3 regions of the Lysinibacillus sp. FSL L8-0312 genome follow, and region 2 is predicted to be linked to each of the others. Evidence: riboswitches for the same ligand, from Rfam matches in the RefSeq annotation. Region 2 holds a riboswitch; each other region holds the start of a gene.

Region 1 (6,211 bases), 170 kb from region 2:
AATGTTATGGAACGCAATGGTAGATGGATGCTCCAGTTCGGGTGAGACAGCTTTTGTAAACATATTAGGTATAAAATAAAATATCAATTGTTCCCAATCATCGGTAGAGAGGTTTTTAACAACAACGGTTGATTCTAGCTGAAATTTCCCGTCATTATCCATCTTAAGTGCCATATCATATTCACTAAAATTACCAGGGCTTATCGCCTTTGGTATAAATTCTTCTGTATTCACCTTTTGAGCAATAGTAGACGCTTCTTTCCCTTCCTGTTGATTGAACTCACAAGCAACGAGAAAAATACATACTAGTAATAAACCTGTACTCCATAATTTCTTCTTTATAATTTCCGCCCCCAATCCCAACACTATTAGCTACAATAAAAATGGTATATATATAAATTTTATATTATTATCCCAATTTAAACCATATACTTTCGATCTTTCATCTGGAATCTAGTTAATTACCAAGATGAACAAAGAAAGAAGAGCACATATTCGTGGTGATATGCTGCCTATTAGGTAGACAGATGAAAATTAAAAGCTGTTTATATTTTTAGATGTAGCTGTTGATTATGCCGTAATGGGATGACTTTGGTAAGTAACCGACGTCATCTTTTTTAATGTCCATTGCTTTCATGTGTAGCTCTGCTAAGCTTTAAACAGACTATCCTTACTGACAACAAAAAAATCCTGCATGTATATACACACAGGATTTCTTTGTCATCTTTTTAAACTAATCAATTCTATTTAGTACCACTTGCTCCAAATCCAGATGCTCCTCGGATCGTTTGTGATAATTCATCTACTTCTACTAATTGAATGGATGGAACAAATTGAATGACCATTTGGGCGATACGCATAGATTTTTCGACGATAAACGGTTCTTGGCCGTGGTTGATTAAAATAACGCCGATTTCCCCTCTGTAGCCTTCATCAATTGTGCCTGGGCTATTCAGTACGGTTACACTATGCTTTAATGCTAGTCCACTTCTTGGTCGAATTTGGGCTTCCGTTCCTTTAGGTAATTCAATCTGTATACCTGTTTTAATAAGTTTGGCTACGCCTGCTGGTATTTCTACTGCTTCAATGGAGTAGAGATCCATGCCCGCATCACCAGGATTGGCTTGCATTGGTAGTATTGCATCCGCGTGTACTCTTTTGATTTTTACTTCTACGTTCATTGTTCTCCATCCTAACGATTAAAATTAAATGTGTCATCTGTAATTGGCGCTACTTTTGCTTTAGCATAGGTAGCTCCCTTTTGTGAAAAGAAATCATATGTGGAGCCTTCATTACGAATACCGTTCATCACAATCGGATTGACTTCTTCTTCTGGAAACATTGCTTCAAAACCAACATTCATTAAGGCTTTATTAGCATTATATCGTACATAGGCTCTCACTTCAGGTGATAATCCTGTTTCCGCATAAATATCATCCGTATATTTCATTTCATTCTGATATAAATCTAATAATAGCTCATAGCCCCATAAATTTAGCTCTTCTTGTTTTTCTTTTGAAAATTGCTTGAATAGATTTTGAGCAAAAAATCCAACTGCGACACCATGGATGGATTCGTCGCGTAAAATAAGTGAAATAATCTCAGCACTGTTTCGTAGGAAGCCTTGTCCTCCTAAGTACAGCGGGTAGAAAAAGCCAGAATAGAAAAGGAAAGATTCGAGCATAACGGAGGAGAACATCGCTTTCCATAAGCTTTCTGGATCGTTTTCTTCGATACTATTATAAATATCCGCAATTTTATTGGCCTTATATTGTAGAAACTCATTTTTTTTGACCCATTCAAATAACTCATCTATTTCTTTGTTTGTACAAAGCGTTGTAAAAATATAAGAATAGGATTTGGCGTGGATTGCCTCAAATGCATCAAAAACGGTTAGGACAGCCTTCTCTTGTAAATCGTCTGTATAAGCGGCCACACGATTCATCCCTATATTGGTCTGAACTGTATCCAGTAACGTTAATCCCGCGAACACTTTTTTATACGTGTCTTGATGCTCAAAGCTTTTCCACTGTTTGATATCTTTACTGACCGCAATTTCCTCAGGAAACCAAATTTGCTTCCATTGCTGGTCCCAAAATATTTGGGCAAGTTCACTCGTTGCCTTATTCCAATTGACCGCCTCATAAATTATATTTGACATGCTACACACTCCTCTAAGCTTTGTAATCGTTGACGAACATAGTAAACGGACTTAATGCCCTTTACCCATGCATAAATGTATACTTTAGCTAATTGTTCAGTTGTCCAATTATCTGTTACATAAAGCGTCATGGAAATACCTTGGTCAACGTGTTTTTGAGAAGCAGAGTACAAATCAATTAAATCATACGGATTAACATCATATGCCTCTACATATAAATGACTGTTATCATTTGTTAAATGAGGCATTGGATAAATCGTTCTACTATCTGCATAATCACGAACCTCTACACGCTCAGTACATGGCGCAATAGAAGCCGTACAGCTACGTATGTAGGAAATACTGCCAGTTGGTGCAATAGCCAAACGATAGGAATGGAATAGACCATATTGCATCACATCTTGCTTAAGCGTTTCCCACATGTTTTTCGTAATGATTGGAACATTGCCAAGTGCTTTTAACACAACGGGTGATAGTTCTTCGTCGATTTTATTGACATATTGGTCAAAGTAGCTACCTGATGCATAATCACTGTCCTCAAATCGATAAAAAGTTGCAGCTTTTTCTTTAGCCATTTCCATCGATGATTTGAGTGAATAAAAGTTCATTGCTTCCATAAAACGATCCATGAAATCAATCGATTCTTTAGAGCCATATAAAATGCCCTCCGTCACAAGATGGCCGTGGAGGTTCATACAACCAAGTCCTACTGAATGCATTAATTGATTGGCTTTTGCAACAGACGGTACATTTTTAATGTGCGTCATTTGCGACACATTTGTTAATAGGTGCATAGCCGTATCGATTAAGGCTTCGAAATCATTGACCTTACTTGCTGCATGAATATCAATAGACCCTAAGTTACAGGATACATCTAATCCATAGTCATTCGGTTGATCTTGATCTGTAATAATGCTTGTTTCTTGAACTTGCAGGATTTCGGTACATAGATTGGACATTTTTACGCGACCGATGTTTTTTAATGGATGCACTTCATTGACATTATCATCAAAAATTTCAAACGGATAGCCCGATTCAAATTGTGCTTTTTTCACTTCTGTATACAGCCTACGTGCATTCAAACGTTTAATTTTACGAATTTTAGGGTTATCAAGTAGCTCATAGTACATATCTGAAATGGAAATCTCAGACATGCGTTTGCCATATTCTTTGAAAATATCATATGGGCTGAACAAGACAATATCTTTATCACGTTTCATAAGTTCGAAGAAAATACTTGGTATAATTATTCCTGTTGATAATGTTGCGAGGCGAATTTTATCATCGGCATTCGGTTTTTTAGATGAAATGAAATTTTCAATGTCTGCATGGAAAATATTTAAATAGACAACACCAGAGCCATTTCGCTGCCCTAGTTGATTGGAATAACTGAAAGAATTTTCTAACAGTTTAGCAACTGGGATGACACCACTGGCACGATTTAGAATCTCTTTAATAGGGTCACCTAAAGGGCGTAAATCAGTTAAGTTAACTCCAACCCCACCGCCAAGTCTTGATAGCTCTAAGCAATAACCAATATTTTCAGCAATACTATTCATGGAATCATCCATCGATAATTTAAAGCAGCTCACTAATTCACCACGTGCTTTTTTACCACTATTTAATGCTGTTGGTGTAGCAGGCTGATAAGCTTCCATCATTGCTTCGACAGAACGTTCTGCTAGCACCGTATTCCCTTGTGCTAAATACAAGGCGATAATGACAATACGGTCCTCATATTTTTCTAAAATCTCTTCTCCATCACGACTTTTCATAGCATAGCTATCGTAAAATTTACTTGCACTCATAAAGGATGGGAAGCGGAAATTATAATCATATGCTTTTTTGTACAACTTCTTAATAAATTCCATTTCATACATGTCGATAAATGCTTTCTCGTAGTAGCCCTCATCAACTAAATAACGGATTTTTTCTTCAATATCAATAAAGTAACGTAAACGCACGTTGACATACTCTAAAAAGTAGCGGCGTGTAGCTTCACGATCCTTTTCTAATTCAAGTAGCCCAGTTGAACTATAACGATTCAGTACGTCATTATTTAGCTTTAAATAGGTTTTCATCTTATTACCCTCGTTTCATAAAACGTTTGTATGGCTTCATAATCTGTTTGATTGCCTCGTAAATCTAATTTTCTTACTAAGGGTACATGATAGGTAGCAGCGATTTTCTCGCCAGCAGCCCCAAATACGTTGTGCCCAAAGTTACTATTCCCACTGGCAACTACACCTTTACAAAAATCTCTGTTTTTTTCTAAAAAACGTTCCACTTTTGCAGGGATATCGCCTAAGCCATCAGTATAAGTAATTAAAAGATAAGGCTTATTCAATTGTAATTCCTCAGAGAGCTCAACAGACTCTGCCCTTAATTTGGAAACAATATTCCGGACATTTCCTGTACGACTTGCGTAAACGATCATAGAACAATCATCTCAATATGAGAAACTATGTCCTTAACATCTCCTATAAATGTATTATTCATTTCTAAAACAGGCACACTTAAAAAACCTGCATCGATTATTGTTTGTTTAGCTTGTTCATCGTGATCAATGTTGACAATTTCTGCATCAAGTCCTGCACGTTGTAATTCAGATTTTACCCAAAGGCATTTTGGACAGATTGTTTTCGTATAAAGTTTCATAGAAATCCCTCTTTTCATATAATAAAAAGCTATCTCCTCTAGAGAGATAGCTAAATGGAAACGTTACCATACCAAAAATACTGACGTTCCCATTTCTTAATCCCCGAAGAAATGATTAATTGTTTTATAGAGGCAGGTCTCCTGGCTTTGCTTCATCCTCTGATTCCCTTCCCATGCGAATGCACAGTGGTTGTAATCATTGTCAGCTTCACAGTTGCGGGGACAGCGTCGGAATTGTACCGAACTTCCCTTTTAAACTACATATAGTAGCACCTATATAAAACGAACACAATATATAGTTGTTGTTCAATAGTTTTAAGTGTACCATCCTTCATATAAAAAGTAAATCTAGATTCTAAACTTCTTTATTTTTTGATTATTCATTATTTTCGATTATAACTTTCGAAGGAATTTCACCATCTATTACTTATATCTTAATTCATTGTGTATCTAAACTATGTACGAGATTTTTTGTTACTACGGATCTATGAGCATTAAATATACTAGCGTATTTCACATAGAAACAGCCTATATTCTAAAGAATAATAGACTGTTTGACATGTCGAACGTATGGATTACTCGATTTCGACAAATAAGGACAATTCCTTATAAAATTCAGGCGTTGCTGCCGAATTCACTTGAAAATGAGGATTATATTTTGATAAAAGTTTATAGAGAGTAGTTGCGGTTAACAGACTCTGTTCTCGATCGAAAGCCCTGAAACTTTCATAGACCTCCTTCACTTTACCATTTATTGAATGACAAAAAAACTGTTGAACATCTGCATCCTCTAAATAATCCTTTTCCCATCTGTAACATATTAAATTTGTTAGGAAAAACATTTCTAATCCAGGCATTTTTCCAACTTCAATGAGCAATGACATTCCATAATGAAATGCATTTTCCAACCATTTTATGCCGTGGCGATCTTTGTAAAAGCGCATCAACTTTTGTAACCCATGTCCTTGCTCCTTCACTAGATAAGCATGGATATTTGTATGACCAGCAGTTCTTTCCCATTCATCGAGAGAGAATTTATACTTCCTTACCAGTTTCATCCAAAGCTTTTGAAGCTTGTCTTCAGAAAGGTATTGTGTTTGTTGATTCCATCTTAGAAAAATGTCTAAACTTTCTAATACCAAGCCTCTTTCCATTTCAAAATGATCCAATTTTCTATATAAAACTTTTTGATTCATATCTATGTTGTCCATTATGTCTTCAGATTTGTTCATTTTGCATTCCATTTAATTATTCACTTCACTTCAGATTTTTTATCTACTATCATGACATGTCTCGACTAATTCATGCTTGATCGTTAAATAGGCATCATTAATAGATGTATAATCATTTGGGTTTTCTTCTATTAACTTCCTAATATAAAGCTGTAATGGC
Region 2 (6,211 bases):
CCTCTGAATACTACTTATAGATAGTTCACAAACCAATCGCGAATATATTCAAGTCGATTGATTCTTAAAGTTGGTTTTCCGCTCCTTGACAGTTCATGATTGGACTCAGGGAAGCGCACGAATTTTGTTTCTTTTTTACGATGCTTTAAGGCGATAAATAATTGCTCCGCCTGCTCAATTGGACAGCGATAGTCTTTTTCAGCGTGTAAAATGAGCAATGGTGTTTCGATATTATTGACATATTTCAGCGGTGAATGATGCCAAAGCTTTTCGATATCGTCAAGTCCCGCAAGAATTTGCCAATCTGTAAAGTAATACCCAATATCACTGACACCGTAAAAGCTAATCCAGTTCGAAATAGAGCGCTGCGTCACAGCTGCTTTAAAGCGATTCGTCTGGCCAACAATCCAGTTGGTCATAAAGCCGCCATAGCTCCCACCTGTCACCCCGAGACGGTCTGCATCAATAAAATCATAGTGCTCCAGCACATAGTCCACAGCCGCCATTAGATCCTCATAATCATTGCCACCATAATCACCACGCACTGCATCAACAAACGTTTGACCATAGCCATGACTGCCACGTGGGTTCGTATATAGCACCGCAAATCCTTGTGCAGCTAGAATTTGGAACTCATTAAAATAAGTATTGGCATACATCGCATGTGGCCCGCCATGAATTTCAAGCACTAGAGGATATTTTTTCCCTTCCTCATAACCAACTGGCTTCATGATCCAACCATTTACCTTCCAGCCCTCTGCTCCCTCAAATTCAATGGCTTCTGGAACAGCTAATGCTCTCGTCTTTAAAAATTCTTCATTGATGGACGTCAGCTGTTCTTTTTCACCCGTTTTTAGGTTGACGAAAAATAAATCGCCAGGATTCGTCGTTGTACTAATGGCTACGACTGCTTGATCATGTTGTGCATCAAGTGAAAAACCATAGACATATTGATCATCGTGAATAGCTGGATAGATTTCACCATCTATATTTCCGAAATAAATCGCAGCATTACCGTGATCTGTTACTTGGAAGTAGAAGCTATGATTATCATTCAACCATTGAACACGTGGTGACACCACACCTTGAAGAAAATCGCCGATTGCAAAATCCCCAATAGGGGCGTCAAATTCACTTGTTACACATGTCAGCAGATTTTGTTGCAAATCATAGAGCCATAGCTTTGCTTGTGTAGCATTTTCAAATTCTCTTTCACTACCTATGAAAGAGATGAAGCGACTGTTTGGAGACCATGACGTTTGGTAATACATACCTGTTCCCTCTGTTAACGGACGCGCTTGCTTTGTTTCTACATCTAATAAATAGATATCACTCTTAAATGAAAAATCTGTATCCTCTGCTACATCAGCTAAGTACGTCATATATTGACCATCAGGTGACCATGTACCAAGATGGACATGATTGTTTCCTTTCGTCACTTGCTCTAACTCGCCCGATTCTAAATAGACGATCGCAATTTGACTAAACTGCTCCATATCCAAAAAACCTGCAGCATCCGATTTATGTTTCATCTTGTCTATTTCTAGAGGCTTTAGTTCTTTTTCTTCTTTCTTTTCATCCGTTACCTTATCCAAAATCGTTTCATCTTTACCTAGCTTGATAGAAAAGGCCATTTTCTTGCCGCATGGTGACCACACAGGTGATGTCACACCATTTTTACAATATGTCACCTGCTTTGCCTCTCCGCCTGCTTTTGAAAGAACATAAATTTGCGACTTGCCTGTTCTAGTGGATAAAAACGCAACTTGACTACCATCAGGTGACCATATAGGAGAACTTATTCTATCCTCCCCAAATGTCCATTGCTGTGGTGTTTTGTTCTTCAGGTTTATGTAAAACAAATTCGAGACATAATCTTTTTTCTTCTCATCAATACGTGTCTCAACATAAACTACCTCAGTCCCGTCAGGTGAGAGCTGTGGATCGGCTACTGATTTCAAGTGGTAAAGATCTTCTGGTTGAATCCCTTGTTTCGATGTCATGTTCTTGCTCCTTTGTATTGTCATTTTCTGTACTCTACTACAATACTTCGACACCCTAAGTAATATTCCTGCTAGTTAATTGATTTTTTTACTAATTCCCAATATTCGGTTGATTTTGTTCTGTGATAAAATTTAAAAAAGGGTTCATTCGGACGAGCATGTTCCTTATAAAGGTTCATCATTTGTAGCAAAAAATCTTCAATGTGCTCGACACCTACCTTTTTCGCAAATAACGTGCCCGCCTGCGCCTTTGCCCCCATCGGTACAGCACCTAAGTAAACATCAAAGCTCTCCTGCTGATAAACGAGTCCAATATCATCATAGACTGCATTGTAGCAGGCTGACGCACAGCCATTGATGTTAACACGTACTCTTGCAGGTACCTCGATCCCCTCTAAAGCATGATAAAGCTGTTCGGTTATCGGAGCAGCCTCCATCTTTTCACCATCACAAAAATCACAGGCCTTCATCGCGATGATGGGTCCTGATGGTGCAACATAAAGACCCACTTCTCGTAAGGCTTGCATAGCCTCTGTCACGGCACTCGTTGGAATGGACACTAAAATACTATAGGAGGCCGAATACTTAATCGCCCCCTTTTCGCCAGCAATCTCTGCTATTTTTTGAAATTGTGCAGGCGTATAATGCTTATTAATAATACCCGGGCTGACAGCTAAGCGTGTATATTCGCCATGACGATTAAGTGTTTCAAATGTTTGATCTGGTACGTTTTTCTGAAATGCATTCATTGATATCGCTCCTTATGAAAAAGGAGCTAGCACAATGCTAGCTCGGAATTTTAAAAGTTATCAGGATAGAAGCCCTTCGCTAAAATTTCAATAGCCTGTGCCGCACGAACGCCTTCAGACGCAGCTGACAGTGGCAGGATGACAAAGCGATCATTTTTAACAGCTTCCATCTCCTTTAATGCTGGATCATTTTTTAAGAATTGAATCTTTTGTTCGGCCGTTGTTTCACCATAATCGATCACGACAACTACCTCGGGATTACGGTCTACCGCATCTTCCTTCGACACGGTTGTCCAGCCTGATTCCACATCACCAAAAATATTTTGACCACCAGCGATTGACACTAGTTCATTCATAAAGTTTTGACCAGCTGTAAAGACATCCTTTTCACCGCTATCAAATACGAGAACACGTAATTTCTCACTATCTTTTGGTAATTTAGCTTGAATTGCCTCCACATCTTGCGTCATTTGCTCAATTAAGGCTTCTCCACGATCCTCAATACGGAAAATTTTTGCGATATTACGAATATCAGTGAAAATATCCTCTAGTGTTGGCTTTGTCATATTGGAAGCCGTATGTAAATACGTATGAATGCCTAACTCCTCAAGCTCTTCCGGTGTTCCAACACCCTTTTCACCAAAGCCACTCTTCCAGCCTGCATATAAGAAATCAGCCTCGGCATCAATTACTTGCTCCTTCGTTGGGTATTGATCAGAAAGCACAGGCACTTTATCGTATGCTTCTTGTAGGGGCTCGTAGATTTTATCATCTAAGTAAGCTGTGCCTACCATGGAATCCTCTAAGCCTAGCGCTAGCATAATCTCTGTCACATGCTGATTTAAACTAATCGCTTTTGTAGGTGCTTCCTTATATGTTTGAGTTGTTTCATTATTGTCAATGGTTACTTCCGTTGCTGCCTCAGATGGCTCAACCTTCTCATCTTGCGCTGCTGATTCAGGTTTGTCCTTTGCATTACAAGCCCCTAAAACAGCGACCAAGGCAATGACCATCACCAGCCATAAACTTTCCCATTTCTTCATGTCCTTTTCTCCTTTGTTGTTCATCTATAGAAAGAAATCAAAGACTTCTTTGCTACCAGGATTCGTGGGAAGGGCATAAAAAAACCCTCTTGTCGCCAAGAGAGTAGCATAGTGAAAAAACGGTACATTACCTTTATCACTATCCCCATCCTCGTGGTTCTTAGTCAAAAAACACATACTGGCAGGTATCCTGGCTTAGGTTCATCATCTATACGCCTTCCCATAGTTAAACTACAGTGGCATGCTGTACAGACTCCCCATTTACAGTTGCGGGACAGCATCGGAATTGCACCGATTTCCCTTTTAAGCAAATGACAAATGCCATTTGCACCAATACGTTCTATAATGGTTAATACTATTGATAGACTAGCAGAAGAAAATTTGTAGCTCAATCAGTAGTATATTGCTAAATATATAATCATCATTATATTAGCACTATTTCGACAAAAATACGAACTATTTTACAAGAAATATATAGGCTAGTATTCTGTTACAATGAAAAGATAGCTATAGATAGAAACGAGGATAGGTTATGTACAAAACAATTGGTGTACTTGCGCATGTGGATGCAGGTAAAACAACCTTCTCTGAGCAAGTACTTTTTCATACACAAAGCATTCAAGCTCGTGGTCGAGTGGATCATCAGGATACCTTTCTCGATCATCATGAGCTAGAGCGCAAGCGTGGTATTACCATTTTTGCCGAGCAAGGTCGCATGAACATAGGCGACGATACATACACGTTGATTGATACACCAGGGCATGTCGACTTCTCCCCTGAGATGGAGCGCGCCATTCGTGTGATGGATTATGCCATTGTTATCATTAGTGCGGTCGAGGGCGTACAGGGTCATACGGAAACCGTGTGGCAGCTTTTACGCAAATACCATGTCCCAACATTCTTCTTTATCAATAAAATTGATCGCGAAGGAGCCAATGTGGAGGCCGTTATGACACAGCTCCGCAAGGATTGTTCCCAGCAGGTGCTGTTCGTCGATGAACCGCTTCGTACTGATTATGTTTCAAGCGGCATCATGGAATGGTTGGCTGAGCGTAATGAAGAGCTGCTCGATGCCTTTTTGAATGAGTCATTGGAGCATGAGCAATGTCTTACTCAGCTACAGACCATGATTCAAAAGGAATGTGCCTTCCCCTGCTTTACAGGGTCTGCCCTAAAGGATGAGGGCATCAAGGAATTGCTTGCCCAGCTCCCTCTATTAACAGACACCCATTTTGAAGTGAATGCACCGTTTGAGGGAGAGGTTTTTAAAATTCGTCATGACGGCCACCAGCGTTTAACATTTATGAAGGCTGTCAAGGGCGTTTTACATGTTCGGGATGAATTTTCGTTTGAAGAAGTGACAGAAAAAGTGACTGAAATTCGCCTCTATAATGGCAGTCGCTTTGATACCGTCCAACAGGTTGAAGCGGGAGAGATTTTTGCTGTTAAAGGACTTAGTCAGGCCAATATTGGAGACCGCATCGGCACTACTATGCTGTCACAGCCCTATGAGCTTGTCCCAACGCTACAGGCAAAGGTTCAATATGAGGGCCATCAGCATATCAAGGAAGTGTTACAAATTTTCCGTTTACTAGAAGCAGAAGAGCCTTCCTTACGTGTGGTTTGGCAGGAAAAGTTCCAGGAAATCCATGTGCACATTATGGGCGTTATTCAGTTGGAGGTACTGATAGAAGTGTTAATGAAGCGTTTTTCATTAACGGTCTCCTTTGGCGAGCCCCAAATTTTATATATGGAAACCATTGTGACGACGGTGACAGGCTATGGTCATTTTGAGCCCCTCAAGCATTATGCAGAAGTTCATTTACTAATGGAGCCCAATCCTCGAGGAGTAGGTAATACATTTAGCAATGCCTGCCATGTGGATCATTTATCGGTAGGCAACCAACGCCTTGTTGAAAAGCACCTGTTTGAGCGTGATCACCATGGCTTACTCACAGGCTTCCCTCTGACAGATGTTCATTTTACACTGCTAACAGGTCGCGGACATAATGAACATACATCGGGCGGCGATTTCCGAGAAGCTAGTTTCCGTGCGCTACGTCAAGGACTTGAGCAAGCACAGAACATCCTGCTTGAACCTTATTATCGCTTTAAAATGAAGGCTTCGAACGACTTTATCGGCCGCATGATGAGCGACATACAGCAAGCTGCTGGCACATTCGATGACCCCATCTTATCCGAAACAGATGTTGTGCTAACGGGACGAGCGCCCGTCGCCACCCTAATGAGCTATAGCACAACCTTTGCGGCCTATACCAATGGTAAGGGCGCACTCACACTCCAATTTGATGGCTATGATGTGTGTCATAATGCCGAGGAAATTATTTCGCACATTGGCTACGATAAAAATGCCGACCCAGAATACAGCTCCTCCAGCATCTTTTGTGCGAAGGGC
Region 3 (6,211 bases), 160 kb from region 2:
AACTATCCTTCGCAGCTTAGTGGGGGGCAACAGCAACGAGTCAACATCGCTAGAGCTCTTGCGCTAAAGCCAAAATTAATTGTCTTAGATGAAGCGATTAGCAGTCTTGATATGATTTTACAAAAAAAGATTATACAATTACTACAAACACTTCAAAAAGAGCGACAGCTTGCTTACATTTTCATTTCGCATGATTTACAGGCAACACGTTTTATGTCAGACCGTATCCTTGTCATGCAGCATGGTCGGCTAGTGGAGGAGATTGGCAAGGATGGAGCATATGAGCATCCTGCTTCACAACAATTATATCATGCTATTTTGCCTTCACACCCGCGAGAAAGAAAACATAAAACGAAATGATCATAATATAGAAAACACGTATACAATGGGCATGGAGGTATGGGCTGGTAATGATAGAGGCCAGTTGGATTACCTCATTTGCTCCAAACATTAGTAAGAGTCATCTATTAAAGAAACGCCATTTTGCATTAGAATGGTGTTTTTCTTTTTATTAATAATATTAATCAGGTAATTAACTTTATTGATATTTTCATTTAATAAATTAATTTTATTATTTACTTTTTTAAATTATTTGGTATATAATCAATTTAACTTAAAGGAAGGAGTTCACTATGGCTTATCAAGTAATCACAAATTGTCCTGTCTGCAGTAAAACATTGAAAATTACGAAGTTACAGTGTTCTCATTGTCAAACGACGATTGAAAATGAGTTTGAATTGTCGAAGCTAGCATCCTTATCACAGGATCAGCTTCATTTTGTGGAAGTATTTTTAACATGTCGAGGGAATATTAAGGAAGTAGAAAAGGAACTGGGCATTTCGTACCCAACTGTGCGAGGCAAGCTAAATGACATTATCTCATCCCTTGGCTATGTCCAAAAGAAGAAAAATGAAGTAGACGAGAAAAAAATTGTAAGCATGTTGGAAAATGGCGAAATCACAACTGATGAGGCCATAAAACTCTTAAAAGACGAATAGGGAGGAATGCTACATGAAAGAGGAAATTACTAAAGTGTTAACCATGATTCAAGAGGGAAAAATTGATGCTGATAAAGGGTCAGAGCTGATTCAAGTGTTACAAGAGAAAGAGGAGTCAGGTAATAAATTTCTGGAAAAAACGAAGTATTTAGATAAAACGTTAAAGGTTCGTGTGGTGTCCACTGAAAATGATAATGTCACTGTGAATTTGCCTATAAAACTTGTCAAGGCTGTGTTAATGGCTGGACACAGTATCGCTGCGAGTATTCCGCAATCGGAAAAATACGTGAAAGATATCGATATCAATCTTCTTCTTGAAGCCATCGAAAATGAATTAGATGGACAAATTGTGGACATAAAATCGGCAAACGGAGATACCGTTTCAGTTTTCATTGAGTAGAGGCGACTTATGATGCATGTAAAAGTGAAAGCAAAAGACGTTCGTTTTACCGTTCCTGTTCCATATGCTGTGCTAACCATTGTTCTTTCCATTTTGACTTCAAAATGGATTCAGCAAAGTGTCAACAAATGGACAAAGGCATACTTCGACAGAAAAAAAATCGACTTTTCCTTTCCATTCATTGACAAAGAAATGCTCAAGCCTATTATCAAGGAACTACAAAATTATAAAGGGCTCGTGCTAGTAGATGTCAAGGCACAAGACGGTACAGAGGTTAAGGTTAGACTGTAATAACCTAATAGTTAAGATGGGAGCATGTTTTCATAAAAAGCATGCTCTTTGTTATTTAAAGAGAATTCTTTGCAAAAGAACTATCTAAATTCCACAATTTGTCCTCTAGATTGTCTAAGAGTGTTTTTGTTCTTTTCTCAAGATGATCTGGTAGCTCATTTTTACTGAAATAGGTAAGATTCAAACTCTCACCATCCCTCATCTCTAATACACCACTGACATTTTTCGCACTATAAAGATGAATAACTGTATAGATTTCATCCCCATTTGGATATTGAAAATAATAATTTGGCCCTGAAAAAACACCAATCAAGTCCAATTCATTCGCTACCAGTCCTGTTTCTTCATGAAGTTCACGGGTAGCAGTTTCATTCAGTTCCATTGAGCCACCAGGTAATCCCCAATCCAACGTATCTGAACGATGTTGAAAGAGAATTTTCTTGTCATCGTTGACTACAAGAATTGTCGCCCCGATACTGATAATCGGTCTACTACCGATGTGTTTCCTTAATTCTGAAATATAGCCCATATGTGCTCCTCCTCTATATTATAAAAAAACTATTCGCCTTTCTTATTATAAAGACCTCTATTTTACTTATAACCCTTGAAAATGGAGTTATGGGTATAGATGAACAATCTTTTTTTGTACAAAATAATGCTCAAAAATGCAGAATAGTCAATCAAAAATGAAAAATAGCTTTTTATAATCAGTCTTTTCTGAATTTTACCTATATTGATTGTTTTGAAAACTCTATGTTAAGGTAAATAGACAAATTGAATATGCTAAATTTTGGTGGTTCAAATGGGGTTCATTCCATTTGATTAAAAGGGAAGTTGGTGAGAGTCCAACACTGTCCCGCAACTGTATTTAGGAGCTCGATAACAAGGCCACTGTTTTGTTTGTCAAAATGGGAAGGTGTTATTGAAGTGTTGATTATAAGTCAGGAGACCTGCCACAAAATAAGCATCAATTGACCTACGAGGATAGGGAGGTGTTAGCTACTGCATGATTTTTGTGAATTCCTGTAAATTCACTGTTATTTGGTCTGTCATGCTTTTGTAGATTAACAACTTCTAAAAAGGGGTAGAAGTTGTTTTTTTGTTGTTCTTTCGTGTTGGAATGGTAACGCTTACAAGAATAATTAAACAAAGGGGCTGTCATTGAATGGAGTTAACTTATTCACCAGGTCTTGATGGGGTCATTGCTGCTGAAACAAAATTATCTTTTTTAGACACTGTAGGAAGTCAAATAGTTATTCGAGGCTATGACTTGATTGAATTATCACAGCGATATTCGTATTTAGATATTGTGTACTTATTGCTGCATGGAGAAATACCAACTACCGAGCAACAGGCTGACTTACAGGACAAATTAAAAGCACATTATCAGGTTCCACAAGAGATCTTCCAAATCTTCAAGCTCTTGCCTAATGAAACACATGCGATGGATGGACTGAGAACTGGAATTTCTGTTTTAGCAGGCTTTGATCAGCACATCAATGATCGTTCTACTGAAATGAACTTGACGCGAGCTTATAGACTTTTAGGCGGTATGCCTAACATCGTAGCCAATAGCTATCGTGTCTTAAACGGACAAGATGTTGTGGAGCCAGATAGTCAGCTTTCCTATAGCGCCAATTTTTATTACATGATTACTGGTAGAAAACCAACGGCGTTAGAAGAAGAAATTTTTGATCAGTCTCTCGTTTTATATAGTGAGCATGAGATGCCAAATTCGACGTTTACAGCTCGTGTTATTGCCTCTACACAATCTGATTTGTACGGTGCTTTAACTGGAGCTGTCGCATCATTGAAAGGAAATTTACATGGAGGGGCCAACGAGGCAGTCATGTACATGCTTCTAGAAGCCAAAACAGTAGCAGGCTTTGAAGCCTTGCTGAAAAATAAACTGCAAAATAAAGAAAAAATTATGGGCTTTGGTCACCGTGTTTATATGAAAAAGATGGACCCAAGAGCACAGATTATGAAAGAGGCTTTGCATAAATTATGTTTGGCACAAGGGGATGATCGCTTATATCACATGTGTGAAGCTGGTGAGAAGGTGATGGCACAAGAAAAGAGCTTGTACCCAAATTTAGATTATTATGCAGCACCAGTATACTACATGCTTGGCTTGCCAATTGAAATCTATACACCTATCTTTTTTGGCTCACGAACGATTGGCTTATGTGCTCACGTCATTGAGCAGCATGACAATAACCGATTATTTAGACCTCGTGTCCATTATATTGGCGAGCGTCATAACCTTGAAGAATTGTCGGTATAATCAAGTTTTAACAACTCGCCATAGAGCTGATGGGCATTCTGACCAATGCCTATCAGCATACTAGTATATCAAATTCATGCCTTGAAAGGAAGATATAGATGATTAAAACAAATGACATATCTAAGACAGATCAATTACTTACAGATATTGCGGATTACGTAGTCAATACAACTATTACAAGTGAAGAAGCATACGAAACGGCACGCTATGTATTATTAGATACATTAGGGTGTGGCATTTTGGCCTTACAATATCCTGAATGCACGAAACTTCTTGGCCCAGTAGTACCAGGCACAGTCGTTCCCAATGGTACACGAGTTCCAGGCACTTCCTATGTTCTTGATCCTGTAAAAGGTGCCTTTAATATCGGTTGTATGATTCGTTGGCTGGATTACAACGACACTTGGCTTGCGGCTGAATGGGGACACCCTTCTGATAATTTAGGGGGCATATTAGCTGTGGCTGATTATTTGAGTCGCGTGCGTGTTGCTGAAGGGAAAGAGCCACTTAAAATGAAAGACGTATTAGAAATGATGATACAGGCCCATGAAATACAAGGTATTCTCGCATTAGAAAATAGCTTAAATCGTGTTGGGTTAGACCATGTACTGTTTGTCAAAATTGCGACAACAGCTGTTGTGACAAAGGCATTAGGTGGCACTCATCAGGAAATTGTCAACGCCTTATCAAATGCTTGGATTGATAATTCGAGCCTACGAACATATCGCCATGCACCGAATACGGGTTCTAGAAAATCATGGGCTGCTGGTGATGCAACAAGCAGGGCAGTACACTTAGCCATGATGGCTGTGAAAGGCGAAATGGGCTATGCAACGGCCTTATCTGCACCTGGCTGGGGCTTCCAAGATGTTCTCTTTAATAAGCAAGAATTAAAGCTTGCTAGACCACTAGCATCTTATGTGATGGAAAATGTTCTATTTAAAGTTTCTTATCCAGCTGAATTCCATGCACAAACAGCTGCCGAATGTGCCGTTCATTTACACAATGAAGTGAAAAATCGTTTACAGGACATTGAACGCATTCAAATTACGACCCATGAATCCGCTATACGAATTATCGATAAGGAAGGACCTCTTAATAACCCAGCTGATCGTGATCACTGTCTTCAATACATTACAGCAATAGGGCTTATCTATGGCGATATTACAGCAGACCACTATGAAGATGAAGTGGCTGCAGATCCACGTATCGATAATTTAAGAAATAAAATGGTGGTTGTGGAAAAACCCCAATATACAATTGATTACCTAGATCCTGAGAAACGTTCGATTGCCAATGCTGTTCAAGTTTATTACAAAGATGGCACATCATCTGAGCTTATTGAATGTGAATATCCTTTAGGACACCGTTTCCGTCGTGAGGAAGCATTCCCTCAAATCATCGATAAGTTCCAGCAAAACATTAGCACCCATTATTCTCAAAAACAATACAGCAAGATTAATGAAGTTTGTGCTGATCAAGCACTTCTTGAAAATAGTGCTGTTCATGAATTCGTTAATTTATTTGTTTAACTTCTTTCAGGAAATTAAAGCCTCTGGCGAATGTCACGAATCGGGAAGGAGTTAATAAAGGATGTTAGCCTAAAATCCTCCCATCCTTGCGATAACGGCTAACTGACCTGCATCACAACCACTTTCGGACGTAAATATGCCGAGGCATCATTGATTATTAGGAGGTTTTTATAGATGGCGTGGATTGTAAATGAAGCAATAGCACAAAAACAATTGGCTGAACAATTTCGAACACTCATTACTCGTTCAACGATTTTACAAATCCCAGGAGCTCATGATGCAATGGCTGGCTTAATGGCTAAAAAAGTTGGCTTTGAGGCATTATATCTTTCTGGCGCTGCCTACACTGCCAGTAGAGGTTTACCTGATTTAGGCATGATTTATTCAAATGAAGTTGCACAGCGTGCGAGCGAAATTATTCGTGCGACTAATTTACCGCTGCTAGTGGATATCGATACTGGCTTTGGTGGTGTCTTAAATGTTGCCCGCACAGCTCGTGAAATGGTAGAAGCTGGAGTAGCTGCTGTACAGCTAGAGGATCAAAATCTTCCCAAAAAATGTGGTCATTTGAATGGGAAAACACTCGTTGCTCAAGAGGAAATGATACAAAAAATAAAAATGATTAAACAAATAGCTCCTACGTTAGTAATTGTTGCCCGCACAGATGCAAGGTCTGTAGAAGGTTTAGAGCAGGCTATTTTAA

Evidence for each region. Region 2 has a riboswitch for cobalamin ahead of MHI22_RS03535 (ABC transporter substrate-binding protein). Riboswitches for the same ligand answer to the same signal wherever they lie in the genome.
Region 1: it holds a riboswitch for cobalamin, as region 2 does, so the genes downstream of both, MHI22_RS04340 (glutaredoxin family protein) here and MHI22_RS03535 (ABC transporter substrate-binding protein) in region 2, are expected to answer to the same signal.
Region 3: it holds a riboswitch for cobalamin, as region 2 does, so the genes downstream of both, mmgD (citrate synthase) here and MHI22_RS03535 (ABC transporter substrate-binding protein) in region 2, are expected to answer to the same signal.

Annotation. Positions count from the first base shown of each region.
Region 1 is NZ_JBBOOV010000001.1:834,337-840,547, reverse strand. Features, by position in the region: gene MHI22_RS04365 (M1 family metallopeptidase) at 1-357, opposite strand, end outside; gene dut (dUTP diphosphatase) at 744-1,181, opposite strand; gene nrdF (class 1b ribonucleoside-diphosphate reductase subunit beta) at 1,193-2,161, opposite strand; gene nrdE (class 1b ribonucleoside-diphosphate reductase subunit alpha) at 2,149-4,242, opposite strand; gene nrdI (class Ib ribonucleoside-diphosphate reductase assembly flavoprotein NrdI) at 4,239-4,598, opposite strand; gene MHI22_RS04340 (glutaredoxin family protein) at 4,595-4,819, opposite strand; cobalamin riboswitch at 4,934-5,111, opposite strand; gene MHI22_RS04335 (hypothetical protein) at 5,395-6,051, opposite strand; gene MHI22_RS04330 (hypothetical protein) at 6,091-6,211, opposite strand, start outside.
Region 2 is NZ_JBBOOV010000001.1:664,201-670,411, reverse strand. Features, by position in the region: gene MHI22_RS03545 (S9 family peptidase) at 15-2,003, opposite strand; gene MHI22_RS03540 (precorrin-3B methylase) at 2,075-2,752, opposite strand; gene MHI22_RS03535 (ABC transporter substrate-binding protein) at 2,803-3,795, opposite strand; cobalamin riboswitch at 3,959-4,145, opposite strand; gene MHI22_RS03530 (translation factor GTPase family protein) at 4,328-6,211, shown strand, end outside.
Region 3 is NZ_JBBOOV010000001.1:823,544-829,754, forward strand. Features, by position in the region: gene MHI22_RS04275 (ABC transporter ATP-binding protein) at 1-360, shown strand, start outside; gene MHI22_RS04280 (DUF2089 domain-containing protein) at 633-998, shown strand; gene MHI22_RS04285 (SHOCT-like domain-containing protein) at 1,012-1,398, shown strand; gene MHI22_RS04290 (hypothetical protein) at 1,408-1,689, shown strand; gene MHI22_RS04295 (NUDIX hydrolase) at 1,745-2,218, opposite strand; cobalamin riboswitch at 2,467-2,661, shown strand; gene mmgD (citrate synthase) at 2,855-3,976, shown strand; gene prpD (2-methylcitrate dehydratase) at 4,075-5,508, shown strand; gene prpB (methylisocitrate lyase) at 5,683-6,211, shown strand, end outside.